DNA from 2 places in the Amycolatopsis sp. CA-211722 genome. Region 1 is predicted to be linked to the other one. Evidence: riboswitches for the same ligand, from Rfam matches in the RefSeq annotation. Region 1 holds a riboswitch; the other holds the start of a gene.
The links. A riboswitch is a leader RNA that binds a small molecule or an ion and turns the genes downstream of it on or off. The one in region 1 is predicted to bind glycine.
Positions count from the first base shown of each region.

Region 1 (3,404 bases):
TCGCGTTCAACAACGCCGGTATCTCCCCGCCCGAGGACGACTCGATCCTCACCACGGGCATCGACGCGTGGGAGAAGGTGCAGAAGGTCAACTTGACCTCGGTGTACCTGTGCTGCAAGGCGGTGCTGCCGCATATGCAGAGGCAGGGGAAGGGCTCGATCATCAACACGGCGTCGTTCGTCGCCGTGATGGGCGCGGCGACGTCGCAGATCTCCTACACCGCGTCCAAGGGCGGGGTGCTGGCGATGAGCCGGGAGCTGGGCGTGCAGTTCGCGCGGGAGAACATCCGGGTGAACGCGCTGTGCCCGGGGCCGGTGAACACGCCGCTGCTGAAGGAACTGTTCGCGAAGGACCCCGAGCGGGCGGCCCGGCGGCTGGTGCACGTGCCGGTCGGTCGGTTCGCGGAGCCGGAGGAGATCGCGGGCGCGGTCGCGTTCCTGGCGAGCGACGACGCCTCGTTCATCACCGCTTCGCAGTTCCTGGTGGACGGCGGCATCTCGGGTGCCTACGTCACACCGCTCTGACCCTGCCCGCGTTTAGTCCTCTAAATGCGGTCGGACCGGAGCCACGCGGGACGTCACTCGTCCCGGTGGTTGGGATGGCGACCCGCTGACCTGCGCTGTAGTCCTGAGAGTGCGAATCCAGCATCCAGGACCACCCAGGAGGCCCGAGCATGACCCGGCAGATGAGCACCGCCATGCGTGACTGCATCGACCTGTGCAACGAGTGCCACGTCCGCTGCGAGGAGATGATGACGCGCTGCATGGAGCGGGGCGGCGCGAAACTCGGGATGATGATGGTGACCTGCGCCGACATGTCCCGCATGTGCGCCGACATGATGATGCGCTGCTCCGCGATGGTCGCCGACCTCGAGATGATGCGCATGTGCGCGAAGATGTGCGGGCTCGCCTCCCAGATGATGCGCCTGTGCGCCGACGAGTGCGCCAAGACCGGCGACGCCGAGCTCGCCGACGCGGCCGACATGATGAGGCGCTGTGCCGAGCTCTGCGGCACGATCACCGCCGAGATGATGATGGAGAGCGCGTAACTCGCGTGATCAGGGCCGTGACTCGCGTGATTGAAGGCGTAACTCACGAGTTACGGCTCTGATCACGCGAGTGACGGCTCCAAGCACGCAAGTGACGTGCTCGGCTGGAAGTAGACGTGCGTCGAACACGCCAGGTACGGTGTGCGCACAACTTCAGACAGGGCCGTCGAGCTGGAGCGGGAGAGCCCCCATGAACGTGGTGGGGCACCGAAGGAGCAAACTCCCCGGAATCTCTCAGGTACCCACTACCGCTTCACGCGAGGCCACTCTGGAAAGCAGGCGCGCAAGTGCGTCTCACCCAAGGTGAAAGCCATCCCGTTCACGGGTGGTGAAACTCTCAGGTGCCATGACAGAGGGGGAGTTCCCAGCGCACCGGTCTATCCGGCGCCTGACCCAAGGAGCTCCCTTGACCAGTACGTCCTTCGACGACCGGCACATCGGCCCCTCGGAGTCCGAGCAGGCCAAGATGCTCGCCGAGGTCGGCTACGGCAGCCTCGATGCCCTGGTGCAGGCCGCGGTGCCGTCCGCGATCCGGGTCACCCGCGATCTCGAGCTTCCCCCCGCCGCGTCCGAAGAGGACGCCATCGCCGAGCTTCGCGCGCTCGCCGCGCTCAACAAGCCGATGACGCAGATGATCGGCCTCGGCTTCCACGACACGGTCACCCCGGCGGTCATCCGCCGCAACGTGCTGGAGAACCCGGCCTGGTACACGGCGTACACGCCCTATCAGCCGGAGATCTCGCAGGGCCGTCTCGAAGCCCTCCTCAACTTCCAGACCATGGTCTCCGAGCTGGCCGGTCTCGCCACCGCGAACGCCTCCCTGCTCGACGAGTCCACCGCCGTCGCCGAGGCCGTCATGCTGATGCGCCGCGCGTCGAAGGCGAAGTCGAACAAGGTCGTCCTCGACGCCGAGTGCCTGCCGCAGACCATCGCCGTCGTCCGCACCCGCGCCGAGGCCATGGGCGTCGAGGTCGAGGTCCGCGACCTGCTCACCGGCCTGCCGGAGGAGTTCTTCGGCGTCGTCGTCCAGTACCCGGGCGCTTCCGGCGTGCTGCGCGGCGCGGGCTTCTACTCCGCCATCTCCGAGACCGCGAAGGCCGCCGGCGCGCTGTACACCGTCGCCGCCGACCTGCTCGCCCTCACGCTGATCACCGCGCCGGGTGAGTTCGGCGCCGACATCGCCGCCGGCTCCACCCAGCGCTTCGGCGTCCCGCTCGGCTACGGCGGCCCGCACGCCGGGTTCATGGCCGTCCGCGCCGGGCTCGAGCGCTCGCTGCCGGGTCGCCTGGTCGGCGTTTCGGTCGACGCCGACGGCAACCCCGCGTACCGCCTCGCCCTGCAGACCCGCGAGCAGCACATCCGCCGCGAGAAGGCCACCTCCAACATCTGTACCGCGCAGGTCCTGCCCGCCGTGCTCGCCGCGATGTACGCGGTCTACCACGGTCCGGACGGCCTCAAGCGCATCGCGACCCGCGTCCACGAACTCGCCGCCGGGCTTGCCGGAGCGCTGCGCGAGGGTGGCGTCGAGGTCGTCCACGAGGGCTTCTTCGACACCGTCCTCGCCCGCATGCCCGGCCAGGCCGAAGCGGTCGTCGCGGTCGCGCGGGAGAACGGGATCAACCTCGGCCCGGTCGACGCCGACCACGTCCGCATCGCGGTCGACGAGGTCACCACGCCCGCGATCATCGCCAAGGTGCTCAACGCGTTCGGCATCGAGAACAAGACCGAAAGCGTCCAGGCCCTGCCCAGCGGCCTGAAGCGCGAGAGCGACTACCTCACCCACGAGGTCTTCCACTCGCACCGCTCCGAGACCGCGATGCTGCGCTACCTGCGGAGCCTTTCGGACCTCGACTACGCGCTCGACCGCGGCATGATCCCGCTCGGCTCCTGCACGATGAAGCTCAACGCCACCACGGAGATGGAGCCGATCAGCTGGCGCGAGTTCGCGGGCATCCACCCGTTCGCGCCCGCCGACCAGGCCGAGGGCTACCACACCCTGGTCGAGCAGCTGTCGGGCTGGCTGGCCGAGGTCACCGGCTACGACAAGGTGTCGCTGCAGCCGAACGCCGGCAGCCAGGGCGAGCTCGCCGGTCTGCTCGCGATCCGCGCGTACCACCACGCCAACGGCCAGACCGAACGCGAGGTCTGCCTGATCCCGTCGTCCGCGCACGGCACGAACGCCGCCTCCGCGGTGATGGCCGGGATGCGCGTCGTCGTGGTCAAGTGCACCGACGAGGGCAACGTCGACCTCGAAGACCTCCGCGCCAAGGTCGAGGCCAACCGCGACACGCTGTCCGCGATCATGGTCACGTACCCGTCCACGCACGGCGTGTACGAGAACGGCATCGACGAGCTG
Region 1 is NZ_CP184752.1:303,010-306,413, reverse strand. It holds gene ACOCEP_RS01435 (3-oxoacyl-ACP reductase) at 1-524, shown strand, start outside; gene ACOCEP_RS01430 (four-helix bundle copper-binding protein) at 674-1,048, shown strand; glycine riboswitch at 1,216-1,309, shown strand; gene gcvP (aminomethyl-transferring glycine dehydrogenase) at 1,455-3,404, shown strand, end outside.

Region 2 (3,404 bases), 2.6 Mb from region 1:
GATGCTCACGGGTGGTCGTCTCGTCGCAGGCGACGGCGACGTGATCGGAGTCCACGAGCCTCAGGTTGACCCCGAGTTCCCGCGCCGTGCCGACGATCGCCGCCGCGCGGCCCGGGACGGAAACCGTGACCGTGTCGAAGAATTCGCAGTGCACGACGTCGACACCGCTTTCGGCGAGGCCCGCCGCGAGCACCGTGGCCATCCGGTGCGCGCGGTTCGCGATGGCCCGCAGCCCTTCGGGACCGTGGTACACCGCGTACATGGACGCGATGACCGCCAGGAGCACCTGGGCGGTGCAGATGTTGCTCGTCGCCTTTTCGCGGCGGATGTGCTGTTCCCGGGTCTGCAGCGCGAGCCGGTACGCGGGGGCGCCGTCGGCGTCCTTCGACACCCCGACCAGCCGTCCGGGCAGCTGCCGTTCGAGCCCCTGCCGGACGGCGAGGTACGCCGCGTGCGGTCCGCCGAAGCCCATCGGGACCCCGAACCGCTGCGTCGACCCGATCGCGACGTCGGCACCGAGTTCACCGGGCGACCGCAGCAGGGTCAGCGCGAGCGGATCCGCGGCCATCACCACGGCGGCGCCGAGCGCCTTGACCTCGGCGATGGTGTGGTCCCATTCGCGGACGACCCCCGACGCGCCCGGATACGACAGCAGCACGCCGAAGAAGTCGCCGCCGAGCCCGAGCCCGGTGATGCCCTGGGACAGGTCGGCGGTCACCAGCTCGATGCCGAGCGGTTCCGCACGGGTGCGCAGCACCTCGATCGTCTGCGGAAGGGTGTCCTCGTCGACCACGAACCGGCTCGATTTCGCCTTGCCCGCCCGGCGGACCAGCGTCATCGCCTCGGCCGCTGCTGTCGCCTCGTCCAGCATCGACGCGTTGGCGATCGGCAGCCCGGTCAGGTCGGCGACCATGGTCTGGAAGTTGAGCAGCGCTTCGAGGCGGCCTTGCGAGATCTCCGGCTGATACGGCGTGTACGCGGTGTACCAGGCCGGGCTCTCCAGCACGTTGCGGCGGATCACCGGCGGGGTCACGGTGTCGTGGTAGCCGAGGCCGATCATCTGGACCATCGGCCGGTTGCGCGCGGCCAGCGCACGGAGTTCGGCGAGCGCGCCGGTCTCGGTGGCGGGCGGCGGCAGGTCCGGCGGGGTCGCGGACTCCCGCAGCGACGCGGGGACGGCCCGCTCGGCGAGCTCTTCGAGGGAGGCGACGCCGACGACGTCGAGGATGCGCGCGAGCTCTTCGGTGCCGGGACCGATGTGCCGGTCGGCGAAGGGGGTTCCGGATTCGAGAGCGGCCAGTGAAACGGGCTCCATCGGGGACCTCCCAAGACGCGGGGGTGGGCCGGGACGATTGTCCTGGCCCTCCCCACTCTGTCCGTACCCCCGTGGGGGCGCCTGAGAGTTTCGCCCGAGTGTTGAGCCGGGCTTGCACCGTCGGCGGGGCCGCCAGGCTGTGACCTGGCGAACCACTTTCCAGAGGCGTCTCTTCCGCGCGGTCCAGGGTGCCTGAGAGGTTCCGGGGAGGACTTGCTCCTTCGGCGCCGAGCTCAACGGTTATCGGCTCGGTCTCTCCCGCGCGGATTCGTCGACCGCGGAAGTGAGCCTACCCTGCCGCTCCCGCGGCCTCATGATCAGCCGGTGCGACGCGCGTTACGGCGCTGCGTGAGCTCGTCCGGCGTGACCGTTTCGATCACGCCGCCGTCGGCCCGCTCGGCCGGGAACTCGTGGATGGTGCCGCTGATCTCCTGCATCGCGCCACTGACCGCGATGCCGAAGACACCCTGCCCGCCCTGGAGTAAATCGACGATCTCTTCGGGCGAGGTGCACTCGTAGACGGTGGTGCCGTCGGAGAACAGGGTGACCTTGGCGAGGTCACGGACGCCGCGCAGGCGCAGGTGGTCGACGGCGACGCGGATGTTCTGCAGGGAAACGCCGGTGTCCAGCAGCCGCTTGACCACCTTCAGGACGAGGATGTCCTTGAACGAGTAGAGCCGCTGCGAACCCGAGCCGTGCGCCGTGCGGATGCTCGGCGCGACCAGCTTCGTGCGGGCCCAGTAGTCGAGCTGCCGGTAGGTGATCCCGGCGATCTGGCAGGCGGCCGGGCCGCGGTAACCGACGAGTTCGTCCGGGAGGGAAGAGTCGGGGAACAGCTCGCCCTGCTCGCCGTCAGCGACCGGAACGAGCGGCTCTTGAGGGCTACCAGCCTCGACCACGCCATGCCTCCCCTCGCCCGACCTGGCGGCCGGCGAACAAAGCCGCGCGGACCCACGTGAGCCCGCACCGGAGTTCCTCGTCAAGACGAATGCCCCAGACATCCGAATCACACCTTGGCGATTCACCTCCATTGACGGTAAGCGCGTCCGGCAAACCGGTCAACGCGACGCGCGGTCGGCCTCAAGCTCTTCTTGAGGCTTGTCGAGGACAGTCCCCCGTTCGGCCGCAGGGTTGCCGGATTTACTCAGACGTGTTAATTTTTACTCATGCAAGTAAATCCCTCCACCCAGAGTGCCCTGCAAGAGGTTCAGGCGGAGCTGGGGCTGTCGGTCACCGAGGCGGCCCGGCGGGCCCAGATCGTCGGGGCCGCGATCGCGACGATCGCCGACTTCGGCTACCACAAGACGTCGTTCGCGAAGATCAAGGAGCGGGCCGGGCTGTCCAGCACCCGGATCATCTCCTACCACTTCACCAACAAGGCCGGCCTGATGCAGGCCGTGGTCACCACCGCGACCGGGATGAAGGACAAGTTCCTGGAGGAGCGGATCCAGGGCACGACCGACCGGGCCGGGCTGCTGCGCGGCTACATCGAATCCGAGATCGCGTTCCTGGGCTCGCACCCGGAGCTGGTGCGGGTCATGGTCGAGATGGGTTCGAGCGGCTCGGACGCCGAGGGCTGGTTCATGTCGGCGCCGCTGGTCGAGGAGTTCCGGACCGGGCGGCTCGAACGCCAGCTGCGCCAGGGCCAGCAGGAAGGCGCTTTCGGCGGCTTCGCGGCGGACGTGATGGCGCTGTCGATCGCGCAGGCCATCGACGGCGTCGCGGCGAAGTTCGCGGCGGATCCGAAGCTGGACCTGGAGCGGTACGGGCGAGAACTGGCCGACCTGTTCGTCAAGGCGACCGCCGCCTGATCCGCGTCCAGAGGACCGAACGCGTACGAAGAAGGGGCGGCACCATCGGGTGCCGCCCCTTCGATCAAGTTTTCGGAATCAGGTGTCCGCGCCGCGGAAGTCCTCCGGCGAGACCGAGTCGAGGAACTCGCGGAACTTCTCGACCTCGTCCTCCTGCTCGTCGGGGATGATGAGGCCCGCCTCCTCCAGCACCGCGTCGACGGCGTGGATGGGCACCCCCACCCGCAGCGCCAGCGCCACCGAATCGCTCGGCCGCGCCGAAACCCGGATGTCCCCGT
Region 2 is NZ_CP184752.1:6,438,569-6,441,972, reverse strand. It holds gene gcvP (aminomethyl-transferring glycine dehydrogenase) at 1-1,315, opposite strand, end outside; glycine riboswitch at 1,485-1,586, opposite strand; gene ACOCEP_RS30365 (MerR family transcriptional regulator) at 1,633-2,214, opposite strand; gene ACOCEP_RS30360 (TetR/AcrR family transcriptional regulator) at 2,482-3,126, shown strand; gene ACOCEP_RS30355 (bifunctional nuclease family protein) at 3,205-3,404, opposite strand, start outside.
Region 2: it holds a riboswitch for glycine, as region 1 does, so the genes downstream of both, gcvP (aminomethyl-transferring glycine dehydrogenase) here and gcvP (aminomethyl-transferring glycine dehydrogenase) in region 1, are expected to answer to the same signal.